2 regions of the Massilia violaceinigra genome follow, and region 2 is predicted to be linked to the other one. Evidence: predicted binding sites of a transcription regulator. Region 2 holds the regulator's gene; the other holds the start of a gene.
The links. Region 2 encodes NrdR, which represses ribonucleotide reductase genes. Its sites were predicted from a motif close to CACNANATNTNGTG; they were not measured.

Region 1 (6,235 bases), 4.4 Mb from region 2:
AATGAGGAATTCTGCCTTAGCACGCATCGCTTCGGCCTCGTTGCAGGCATTGAAAATCTGCGCTTCATCGCGGCCCGGGACTGCATGATGTACTGGAAGATGTGCGAGTCAATCGCGACATCGCAGGCTTTCCGCGGCAGGTATTGGCGGCATTCGGGCGCGTGATGTGACGCTCGCTTGCGAGCACGATGTCGTTCGCGGCGGGCGAATCGGCGCCCGCAACGACGCCTGGATTTCTTTTTACGCGACGACGCTCGTCGTCGTCAAACCGTTGGGATTTTTCCACAACTCTGTCGCGCTGCATGACGCGCTCGCGCAGTTCACGTTGCGCATGCCACACCGTTCGATGCGCTGACGCTCGCGCCGTTGACCCTGTTCATGTCGTGGCGCCGCGCGCGCCTGCCTGTCTGCTCCCGCGCATGCTGTCGGAGGCCGGCGGCATGAAAGCGCTGAAAGCAGACATCGCGGCATCGAGATTGGCGAACTTTCCTTGCGCCGGTTTCAAGATGGAGATAGAGGTGGCGGTGGCGAGCATGCCCGGCCGCGGCACCACGTCGTGGAGTGCGCGTGAGGTCCATCTTGCAGTCGCTGCAAGATGGCGCAGAACCTGAGAGAGAGTCCGGCCAGGATCACCGTGCCGTAAACGGACTCGGGCGAACATGAAAGTTCGCCCGAAGCTTGAAAGACAATCAATTGAGCAGAAGCCTTCCTCAGCTCAATTTTCTGGGGATCACTCCCAGTTCAACGCGCCGCCGGTCTGATACTCGGTCACGCGCGTCTCGAAGAAGTTGCGCTCCTTCTTCAGGTCGATCATTTCGCTCATCCAAGGGAATGGATTTTCCTCTTGGGCGAACAGCGCATCCAGGCCAATCTGCTGCGCGCGGCGGTTCGCGATGAAGCGCAGGTAACCTTTGAACATGGTCGCGTTCAGACCGAGCACGCCGCGCGGCATGGTGTCTTCGGCGTACGCATACTCCAGGTCGACCGCTTCCAGGAACAGCGCCTTGATCTCTTCGCGGAAAGCCGGCGTCCACAGCAGCGGGTTTTCCATCTTGATCGTGTTGATCAAGTCGATCCCGAAATTGCAATGCATCGATTCGTCGCGCAGGATGTATTGATATTGCTCCGCCGCACCCATCATCTTGTTCTGGCGTCCGAGCGCCAGGATCTGGGTAAAGCCGACGTAGAAGAACAGCCCTTCCATCAGGCAGGCGAACACGATCAGCGACTTGAGCAGCTTCTGGTCGTTCTCCACGGTACCCGTGGTGAAGGCCGGATCGGTCAGGGTATTGATGAACGGAATCAGGAATTCATCCTTGTCGCGGATCGACTTGACCTCGTTGTAGGCGTTGAAAATCTCCGCTTCATCCAGGCCCAGCGACTCCACGATGTACTGGTACGCGTGGGTGTGGATCGCTTCCTCGAACGCCTGGCGCAGCAGGTACTGGCGGCATTCCGGCGCCGTGATGTGGCGGTAGGTGCCCAGCACGATGTTGTTGGCGGCCAGCGAATCGGCGGTCACGAAGAAGCCAAGGTTGCGTTTGACGAGACGACGCTCGTCATCCGTCAAACCGTTGGGATTTTTCCACAACTCGATGTCGCGCTGCATGTTGACCTCTTGCGGCATCCAGTGATTGGCGCAACCGGCCAGGTATTTGTCCCACGCCCATTTGTACTTGAACGGGACCAGCTGGTTCACATCGGTCTTGCCGTTGATGATGCGCTTGTCGTCGGCGTGCACGCGCTTGGCGACCGATGCGGCGTCGGCGGCGGGTTCAGTACCCGTTACGGCGGCGCTTGGCGCCACGGGGCGCGCGGCTGGCGCGCTGGCTGTTTCATCGTCCCAGGACAACATGGTCATTTCCTCTTTTCGTCTGTCTTCAATTCGGTATTGCGCGGAGCGCCGTGGCGCTCCGCCTGTTTGCCGGAGATGACTCCGGCGATGACACTATTACTGGCAGGCTTCGCATTCCTCGAAGCCATCGTCGCCCGGACGCAGGTAGCACGCCGCGCCGTCTTCCTCGGCCGCCGCCGCGGCTGCCGTCGCTGCCGCTGCGCTCGCCGCCACCTTGGCCGCCGTATCGGCCGCCGCACCCATCGCGTGGGCCGACATGCCGCCATCCACCGCCACCGCGTTCAGCGCGCCGGTCTTGGAAGTCGACTTCTCCATGTGCGTCGCCGCAATGGTGCGCAGGTAGTAAGTGGTCTTCAGGCCGCGCAGCCAGGCCAGCTTGTAGGTTTCGTCGAGCTTCTTGCCCGAGGCGCCAGCCATGTAGATGTTCAGCGACTGGGCCTGGTCGATCCACTTCTGGCGGCGCGATGCCGCTTCCACCAGCCAGCTCGGCGACACCTCGAACGCCGTTGCGTAAATGTCACGCAAGTCTTGCGGGATGCGGTCGATCTTGGCCAGCGAACCGTCGAAATATTTCAGGTCGGCGATCATGACTTCATCCCACAGGTCGCGGGCCTTGAGGTCGCGCACCAGGTAAGAATTGATCTCGGTAAATTCGCCGGACAGGTTCGACTTCACGTACAGGTTCTGGAAGGTCGGTTCGATGCAGGCCGACACGCCGATGATGTTCGAGATCGTCGCCGTCGGGGCGATCGCCACGCAGTTCGAGTTGCGCATGCCGAACTGCTTGATGCGCTCGCGCACCACGGTCCAGTCCATGGACGAGGACATGTCCACTTCCAGGTAGCCGCCGCGTTCCTCGGCCAGCAGCTTGATCGAATCCTGCGGCAGGATGCCGCGGTCCCACAGCGAGCCGCTGTACGACTCGTAGCGGCCGCGCTCTTCGGCCAGCTCGGTCGAGGCCAGGTAGGCGTAGTAGCACACCGCTTCCATCGAGGAATCGGCGAATTGAACAGCCTGGTTCGACGAATAAGGCACGCGCATCATGTGCAGGCAATCCTGGAAGCCCATGATACCCATTCCCACCGGACGGTGGCGCATGTTCGAGTTGCGTGCTTTTTCGACGGCGTAGTAATTGATATCGATGACGTTGTCGAGCATGCGCATCGCGGTGCGCACGGTTTTCTGCAGCTTGACCGGGTCGAGCTTGCCTTCCTTCATGTGCGCCGGCAAGTTCACGGAACCCAGGTTGCAGACGGCAATTTCCGACTCGTTGGTGTTCAGGGTGATCTCGGTGCACAGGTTCGAGCTGTGGACCACGCCGACGTGTTGCTGTGGCGAACGGATGTTGCATGGATCCTTGAAGGTGATCCATGGGTGGCCGGTTTCGAACAGCATCGACAGCATCTTGCGCCACAGGTCGAGCGCGGCGATCTTCTTGAACACGCGGATTTCGCCGGCGGCCGCTTTGGCTTCGTAGCCGGTGTAGGCCAATTCAAACGCCTTGCCGACCTTGTCGTGCAGGTCAGGCGTTTCCGATGGCGAGAACAGGGTCCAGTCGCCCTTTTCCATCACGCGCTTCATGAACAGGTCGGGAATCCAGTTGGCCGTGTTCATGTCGTGGGTGCGGCGGCGGTCGTCGCCCGTGTTCTTGCGCAGATCCAGGAATTCTTCCACGTCCATGTGCCAGGTTTCCAGGTAGGCGCACACCGCGCCCTTGCGCTTGCCGCCCTGGTTGACCGCCACGGCGGTGTCGTTGACCACTTTCAGGAACGGCACCACGCCTTGCGACTTGCCGTTGGTACCCTTGATGTGGGCGCCCAGGGCGCGCACCGGCGTCCAGTCGTTGCCCAGGCCGCCGGCGAACTTGGCCAGCAGCGCGTTTTCCTTGATCGCGTCGTAGATACCTTCCAGGTCGTCCGAGACGGTGGTCAGGTAGCACGACGAGAGCTGCGAGCGCAGGGTGCCGGAATTGAACAGGGTCGGGGTCGAGCTCATGAAGTCGAACGACGACAGCAGGTTGTAGAACTCGACGGCGCGCGCTTCGCGGTTTTCTTCGCGCAGGGACAAGCCCATGGCCACGCGCATGTAGAACGCCTGCGGCATTTCGATGCGCACGTCGCGCACGTGCAGGAAGTAGCGGTCGTACAGGGTTTGCAGGCCGATGTAGCCGAACTGCAAGTCACGGTCGGCGACCAGGGCCTTGGCCAGCTTGGCCAGGTCGAAGGTGGCCAGGACCGGGTCCAGCAACTCGTTCTCGATGCCCTTGGCGATGTATTTCGGGAAGTACTCTATATAGTGTGCCGCCGCTTTGGCTTGCGGCACTTCTTCGCAGAACACTTCCTTGCGGATGGTGTGCAGCAGGATGCGGGCGGTCACTTGCGAGTAAGCCGGGTCCTTTTCCATCAGCGCGCGCGCAGCCAGGATGGCGGACTTGTGCAGCTCTTCGACCGGCACGCCGTCGTACAGGTTCTTGACCGTTTCGGCCAGGATGGCGTCGGCGTCGACGTGTTTTTCCAGGCCGACGCAGGCGGCGGCGATCAGGTCGCGCACCTGGTTCATGTCGAGCAGGCGGCGCTGGCCGTTTTCAGTCACGTGGATCTGGGGGGCAGTCAGTTGCGCGGAGGCGCCTTGCGCCTCCTTCTGCAGGCGGCGCTCTTCCATGTGCTTGGCGCGGTACAGCACGTAGGCACGCGCCACGTCGTGCTCGCCCGAGCGCATCAGCGACAGTTCGACCTGGTCCTGCACGTCTTCGATGTGGAAGGTGCCGCCCGATGGCTGGCGGCGGATCAGGGCCGACACGACGTTCTCGGTCAGTTGCTCGACCAGTTCGCGCACGCGCGCGGAGCCGGCGCTCTGGCCACCGTTAACGGCCAAAAACGCCTTGGTGACGGCGATCGAGATCTTGGAGGGTTCAAAGGCGACGACAGCGCCGTTGCGGCGGATGATGCGGTAGTCGCCGCGGGCGGCGACGGCGGCGGCACTGGTCGGTGCTGGCTGGCCTGCTGCTCCAGGTGTGATGTGCAATTGGTTGATCGAAGAATCTTGGGATGTTTGCATTGAACCTCCTGGAGCGGCGGGCTTTGGTCTGCCGCCGGTTGTTATCAAGTGGACGGCGTCAATCCACCGTCCCCAACAAATATAAAAACAAAAAAACTACCCCCGCCAGCCTGGAATGTCGAGGCCGGCGCCGTAAGGCGATGGTGGGTGGATTGCGTTAAAAACTAGGCTTGCCGTGCTGCGTTATGGATGCTGAGTTATCGGTGGCAGAGCTTCAAAAACCACTATATCTAGTCGATTCATCAAATGTGGGACTAATTGTAGTACCTCACCCGGGGAGTGGCAATAGAATTAAGTAGCAATATTTTCCTGTGCGTCGCTTGACTTTTTTGACTCAGGCCGCATGAAGGACTGCCCGGTTAGCACATACTAACGGGTGCCCTTTTTTGAAGCAGCCGCCAGCTCGCGCGCCTGCCATTTTTGCGTCGCGGGGCAGCATTATAAACCGTGGGGGGAGTGGGCGTTGGATTGGGCCTGGAAGGACGCCACCCGTCTATCTCGTCGCCCCCGCGCAGGCGGGGGCCCAAGTTATTTCTGCGCAGACGCGCCATAGGCCCAGGTGTCGGCCGCCGCACCCTAGCCCTCCGGCTCCTGGATATCGAGCTTCTGCATCTGATAGCGCAGCTGCCGAAAACTGATCCCCAGCAGCAGGGCCGCCTGGGTGCGGTTGAACTGGGTTTGGGTCAGCGCACGCAGAATGATCTCGCGCTCGACCTGCTCCAGATAGTTGGGCAAGTTGCTAGGCAACTCCGCCGGCCCGCTCGCACTCACCGGCGCGGCCGCCGTGTGCGGCGCCATCGCCGCCTGCACGGCCGCCGGCACCGGCGCCACCACCGCCTCGGCCGCCGGCGCCGGCCGCTCGGCCACCCGCGCGCCCTTGAGCGACAGGTCGCCCACTTCGATCACGCCATCGTTGGCGAACGCCAGCGCCCGTTCCAGCACGTTCTCGAGCTCGCGCACATTGCCCGGAAACGAATACGTGCTCAAGGTTTCCAGCACCTGCGGCCCGAGCGCGGCTTTCTGCCCCGGTCCGGCCAGGCGCGCCAGCATGCCATCGACCAGCACACCCAGGTCGTCGAGCCGCTCGCGCAGCGGCGGCACGCTCAATTCGATCACATTCAGGCGGTAAAACAGATCCTGGCGGAACTTGCCGGTCTCGACGCACTGCGCCAGGTTCTGGTGCGTGGCGCTGATGATGCGCACATCGACCGGCTCCTCGCTGGTGGCGCCGATCTTGCGCACGCGCCGTTCCTGGATCGCGCGCAGCAGCTTGACCTGCATCGCCAGCGGCAGATCGGCCACCTCATCGAGCATCAGGGTGCC
Region 2 (6,235 bases):
GCTTCCCTCATTCGATCCTTGCAATCAGGTGCCTCGCACTCTTATCGATTGGAGTTTTTTCATGTTTTCAAAAGAACACACGCTCGCCCATGTTGACCCGGAATTGTGGGGTGCGATCCAGAAGGAAACCGCACGCCAGCAAGATCACATCGAACTGATCGCGTCCGAGAACTACACTTCGCCAGCCGTCATGCAAGCCCAGGGCTCGCAGCTGACCAATAAATACGCCGAAGGTTATCCAGGCAAGCGCTACTACGGCGGCTGCGAATTCGTCGACGTCGCCGAACAACTGGCGATCGACCGCGTCAAACAACTGTTCGGCGCCGAAGCGGCCAACGTGCAGCCGAACTCGGGCTCCCAGGCCAACCAGGGCGTGTTCTTCGCCATGCTCAAGCCGGGCGACACCATCATGGGCATGTCGCTGGCCGAAGGCGGCCACCTGACCCACGGCATGGCGCTGAACATGTCGGGCAAATGGTTCAATGTGGTGTCCTACGGCCTGACCGAACAGGAAGATATCGACTACGAGGCCATGGAGCGTCTTGCGCATGAGCACAAGCCAAAAATGATCATCGCCGGCGCATCGGCCTTTTCGCTCAAGATCGATTTCGAGCGCTTCGCCAAGGTTGCCAAGGCAGTGGGCGCTTACTTCATGGTCGACATGGCGCACTACGCCGGCCTGATCGCCGCCGGTGTCTACCCGAACCCGGTGCCGCACGCCGACTTCGTCACCTCGACCACGCACAAATCGCTGCGCGGCCCGCGCGGCGGCATCATCCTGATGAAGGCCGAGCACGAAAAGGCCATCAATTCGGCGATCTTCCCTGGCATCCAGGGCGGCCCGCTGATGCACGTGATCGCCGGCAAGGCTGTCGCGTTCAAGGAAGCGCTGGAGCCATCGTTCACCGAGTACCAGAAGCAGGTTGTCAAGAACGCCGACGCGCTGGCCAAGGCGCTGATCGCGCGCGGTCTGCGCATCGTGTCCGGCCGCACCGAATCGCACGTGATGCTGGTCGACCTGCGCGCCAAGAACCTGACCGGCAAGGAAGCCGAAGCCTTGCTGGGCGCCGCCCACATGACCTGCAACAAGAACGGCATCCCGAACGATCCGCAAAAACCGTTCGTGACCTCCGGCATCCGCCTCGGCAGCCCGGCCTTCACCACGCGCGGCTTCAAGGAAGAAGATGCGACCACGGTCGGTAACCTGATCGCGGACATCCTCGACAACCCGAACGACGCCGCCGTCGTCGAACGCGTCAAGGTGGAAGTCAAGAAGCTGACCGACAAGTACCCGGTCTACGCGGCTTAATCTCACACCAGCAGCCCGGCGCCCCATGAAATGTCCTTTCTGTCAGCATGAAGACACGCAAGTGCTCGATACGCGTGTATCCGAGGAGGGCGATTCGATCCGGCGCCGGCGCCGCTGCGTCAAGTGCGACAAGCGCTTCACCACCTATGAGCGGATCGAATTGTCGATGCCGATCATTGTCAAGAAGAACGGCAGCCGCACCGAGTTCGCCTCGGTCAAGCTGCGCGGCAGCCTGATGCTGGCGCTGCGCAAGCGGCCCGTGTCGGCCGAAGCGATCGACAGCGCGGTCGCCTCGATCGAGGAAAAGCTGCTTACCAGCGGACAGCGCGAGGTCGATACCGGCCACGTGGGCGAACTGGTCATGCAGGAACTGAAACGCCTCGACAAGATTGCCTACATCCGCTTCGCGTCGGTGTATAAAAACTTCGAAGACCTGGCCGAGTTCCAGGAAGCCATTGCCGAAGTAGGCCACGAGCGCAAACCGCGCAAATAGTTCAGCTCACACGCTTGAGGCAGGCCATCCGTGCCTGCACGCCCTGCTGTTAACGTAGCTCACAAGCGATCCGGATCACCCGTCCACGCTCCCCGCAGCCATGCTTGCCGGGCCGCGGCGCCATGACCGGACGTGTCTGTTCAACGTTGCGGGGGAGTCATGCGCTTATCGCGAAAACGTGTCGCCGGCGGATTTACGCTGACCGAAGTGCTGGTGGCGGTGCTGCTGCTGACCGTCGGCATTCTGGGCGCCCTTGGCACGCAGGTGGCCGCGCTGCGCACGCACCAGGGAGCGAGCCTCATGTCGCGCGGCGTGCAACTGGCGAGCAGCCTGGCCGGGCGCATGCAGGCGAACGCCGGGCAGATGCAGCGCGACGATCTCAGCAATCCCTACCTGCAACTCCATTACGATGCGGCCGATGGCGCGCCGCCGCCCGCGCCCGCGCAATGCTACGGCATGAACCGCTGCGACAGCGCCCAGCTGGCCCAGTTCGACATCGCCGACACGATCGCGGCGCTGCACGCGGGCTTTCCCGGCGGGCGCATCGCGGTCTGCCGCGACGCCACCGTGTGGGATGAGGCGCGCCTGGCGCTGGCCTGGGAGTGCGCCGGCGCGGCCGGCGCCCCCGTCGTGATCAAGCTCGGCTGGCGCGCCAAGCGGGCCGACGGCGCTGCCGATGCCGCCGCCGGCGCACCATCCCCGCCGGCCGTGGCGGTGATGCTCGGCACGGGTGCCCCATGAGCGCGCACGCAGCGCTGCGGCGCCGATGGCATCAGGGTGGCCTGACTCTGGTCGAATTGCTGGTCGCGCTGGTGCTCGGGCTGCTGGTGTCGCTCGCTGCGGCATCGGTGCTGGTGTCGGCCCAGACCGGCTACGCGGCCCAGGGCGAACTGGCGCAGGTGGACGACGCCGGCCGCTTTGCGCTGGACGCCATCGAACGCGCGGCGCGCCAGGGTGCCTTTGTCGATCTCGACCGTGAAGATGCCCCGCCGTCGCCGGCCAGCGCCGCCGCCCGCATCGCGGGGCTGGACAACCAGGTGCTCGGCGGCGGGCCCGGCATCGCCAGCGCGCGCCCGGGTGGCGTCAACGGCAGCGACGTGCTGGCGCTGCGCTTCGACGGCGTGGGCGAGGGCCCCGAGGGCGATGGCAGCATGCTCAGTTGCGCCGGGTTCGGCGTGGGTGCCGGCAGCGAGGGCTGGAGCATTTTCTATGTTGCGCCGGCAGCGGGCGGCGAGGCCGAACTGCGCTGCAAATACCGGGGCCAGAGAAACTGGCGCAGCGATGCGCTGGTGGCCGGGGTCGACACCTTCCAGGTGCTGTACGGACTCGACACCGACGCGCCGGCCGACGGCCTGCCCAACCAGTACCTCAGCGCCGGCGCCGTCAACGCGCTCGATGCCGTCCTGGCGCTTGACGGGGCAAGTCCGGCCGAGCGCGAGCGGGACCTGCGCCGCAAAACCCACTGGAAACGCGTGGCCAGCATCAAGGTGGCGCTGCTGCTGCACGGCGCCCGGCGCGGCGCGCCCGACCGCGAGCCGCACGTCTTCGACCTGTTCGGCGCGGGCTATAGCGGTGCGGCCGACCCCGGTACCCGGCCCGACGAAGCGCGCATGCCGCCGGCGCTGCGCTGGCGCGAACGGCGCAGTTTCGCCGCCACCATCGTGCTGCGCAACGCGGCCCTGTGAGACGCCATGCCCTGCGCTCCCTCTCCCCTCGACCGCCAGGCTGGCGCCGTCATGCTGGCGGCCCTGTTCGTGCTGCTGGCGCTGATGATCATCGGCGTGTCGGCGGCCCGCAGCGCGCTCGACGGCGAAAAATCGGCGCGCCACGAGCGCGACCGGCACATCGCCTTCCAGGCGGCCGAGGCCGCGCTGGCCGACGCCGAGCACGATATCGAAGGCGGCGCCGATCCCGCGTCGCCGCGCGCGGCCTTGTTTGCCCGTGGTTACGCGCTCGGCTTCGTCGAGGGCTGCGGCGCCGAACGCGAGGTCAATGCCGGGCTGTGCCAGCATGTGCCCGGGACGCCGGCCTGGCAAAGCGCCGATTTGTCGGGCAATGACGGACCGGGGCCGGACGGGGTCGAATACGGCCGCTTCACGGGCGCGCAGCTGCCGTCGGGCAAAGGCACGCTGCCGCTGCGGCCGCCGCGCTATCTGATCGAACTGTTGCCGCACACTCAGGCCGGCGCTGACGCTGCCCGCCCGCCGGGCAACTTTTACCGCATTACCGCCGTTGGCTTCGGCGCGCTCGATGCCACCCGCGTGGTGCTGCAATCGTTCTACCTCAAGGCCGTGCCCGAGGAGGCGCCATGAAACTGGTGCGCGCCTGTCTTCGCTGCCTGCTGGCGCTCGTGCTCGTCTGCCACGCCTGCCTGGCGTCGGCCGCGCCGCAGCTTGTGCTGCCCGACGGCGTTCTTGGCGCGCCCGGCCAGTTGCCACCCAATCTGTTGCTCAATCTGTCGCTCACGTTCGAGGATGCGGGCGCGGCTTACCGTGGCGAGTATGCGCAAGGGGCCGATTATCCCGGTTACTTCAATCCTCGCCTGTGCTACCAGTACCCGACCAGAGCGCGCTCGCGCTCGGTGCGCGAGCCGGACCTGGACGAGCGCCAGGGATATTTTTCGCCTGTCGGGCCGGCCGATGCGCAGCATGGCTGCGGCGGTGACGCGTTCAGCGGCCATCTGCTCAACTGGGCCACGGCCTCCACCCTCGACCTTGTGCGGCTCGGCCTCACCGGCGGCGACCGCGTTATCGACGAAGCCGGCATCACCGTGCTGCAGCGCGCATGGCTGCCCGATGGCGCGGCGCATCCTGATTTCTATGCCCATCCACGGCATTTTCCGCGCAAGAAGCTGGCGGCGGCACACAGCGCGGCGCTGACGCCCTTCGGCAGCGCCGATCTGTTCATCGTGTCGTGCCGCAACCGCGTGCTGTTCAGCGGCACCGGCAAAGGCAGCAACTGCGACGCGCCCCGTTACGGCGCCAGCGGCACGCGGCTGGTGTCCGACAAGTTCCACGGCGAATTTCTCGCGCGTGTGCGCGTCTGCACCGCCGACGACAGCGCCAGCCGGCCCGGCTTGTGCCGTCCTTACGGCGCCGCCTTCAAGCCCGAGGGGGCGCTGCAGCGGCATGCGGGGGCGGGGCGCATCGGCCTCATGGCGTACCCGGCCGTCACGCGCGAGAAGGGCGCGGCGCCCGACGGCGCGGTGCAGGGTAGTGGCGTCCTGCGCGCCCCGCTCAAGTTCATCGGCGAGAAGGCCGTCGAAGCGCCTCGCTACGAAGCGCAGGTCAATCAGCGCGCCGAATGGAGCGCAGTGAGCGGCGTGCTCGTACCCAATCCCGACCGCAGCAGCGGCGCGGCCAGCGGCACGCTCGCGGCGATCAACCTGGCGGGCAGGAGCCATCCGGCCACCGCCGGCAGCTATGCGGCCAGCGATCCCGGGGCCGAACTGTATTACGAAGCCCTGCGCTACCTGCAGGGGCGCGAACCGGGCACTGGCGCCGTGCCCGGCGATGGCTTGCCCGCCTGGTCGAGCCGGGCCGACCCGGTCAGCGCCGCCTGCCAGCGCAACGTCATCGCCACCATCGGCCACGCCGCCTTCATCGATGACCGCCATGTGCCGGGCAACACCCGGACCGGCCGCAACGATGCCGCGCGCGCCGTCGATACCTTCGCGCCGGTCCGCTTCGACGTCATGCAGGCGACTCGCCGCGTCGGCGACATGGAAGCCGACCGCAACGGCGCCTTCGGCAACGGTGCGCCCCGGCCGGACCTGGACGGGCTCGACCTGCGCAACGACGGCCCCGACGGCGCGGGCAGCCTGTACCTGGCCGGCGCCGCTTACTGGGCGCATACCAACCCGATCCGGCGCGACAAGCCGGTTACGGTCAGCAGCATCGCGCTCGAACTCGGCCCAGCATCCGGCATGGGCGCCAGCGCGCTCTACCTGGCCGCCAAGTACGGCGCCTTCAACGACCGCAATGACGACGGCAATCCCTTCATCACCACAGGCAACCGGCACGACAACACCGAATGGAGCGCCGACGGTAGCAGTCCGGCGGGCTTTTTTGCCGCCAGGGATGCGCAGGCGATCGGGCCAGCCATCGATGCCCTGGTCGCCGCTGCCCCCGGCGGTAGCGGCATGACGCCGGGCGCCGTGGTGGCCAGCCCGGTCAGCAAGGGACGCGGCTTCATCGTCCAGGCCAGCCACGATCTGGCGGCCGGAAGCGGCAGCCTGCAGCGCCGCGCGCTGACCATCGGCAACGGCGGCGAGCCGGCCATCGCACCGGCGCCGGACTGGGACGCGTCCGACCTGCTGGGCGGGAACGCCAGCGCAGTGCCGCCGCTGCCAGCGCTGATCGCGGCGGCGCGCAAGATCTACACGCTGGACTACCGCCCGGACAAGACGGTCACGATTGCTTTCGACTGGGCCA

Region 1: CR152_RS12420 (ribonucleoside-diphosphate reductase subunit alpha) is a predicted target of NrdR. The motif match lies at 5,135-5,148, and genes of this name have one in related genera.

The regions. Positions count from the first base shown of each region.
Region 1 covers NZ_CP024608.1:2,726,368-2,732,602, reverse strand. The annotation lists partial or broken gene CR152_RS12430 (ribonucleotide-diphosphate reductase subunit beta) at 1-291, opposite strand, end outside; gene CR152_RS34155 (hypothetical protein) at 377-535, opposite strand; gene CR152_RS12425 (ribonucleotide-diphosphate reductase subunit beta) at 731-1,855, opposite strand; gene CR152_RS12420 (ribonucleoside-diphosphate reductase subunit alpha) at 1,952-4,912, opposite strand; gene CR152_RS12415 (sigma-54-dependent transcriptional regulator) at 5,489-6,235, opposite strand, start outside.
Region 2 covers NZ_CP024608.1:7,078,153-7,084,387, reverse strand. The annotation lists gene glyA (serine hydroxymethyltransferase) at 62-1,309, shown strand; gene nrdR (transcriptional regulator NrdR) at 1,335-1,802, shown strand; gene pilV (type IV pilus modification protein PilV) at 1,962-2,543, shown strand; gene CR152_RS30605 (PilW family protein) at 2,540-3,487, shown strand; gene CR152_RS30600 (pilus assembly protein) at 3,494-4,114, shown strand; gene CR152_RS30595 (pilus assembly protein) at 4,111-6,235, shown strand, end outside.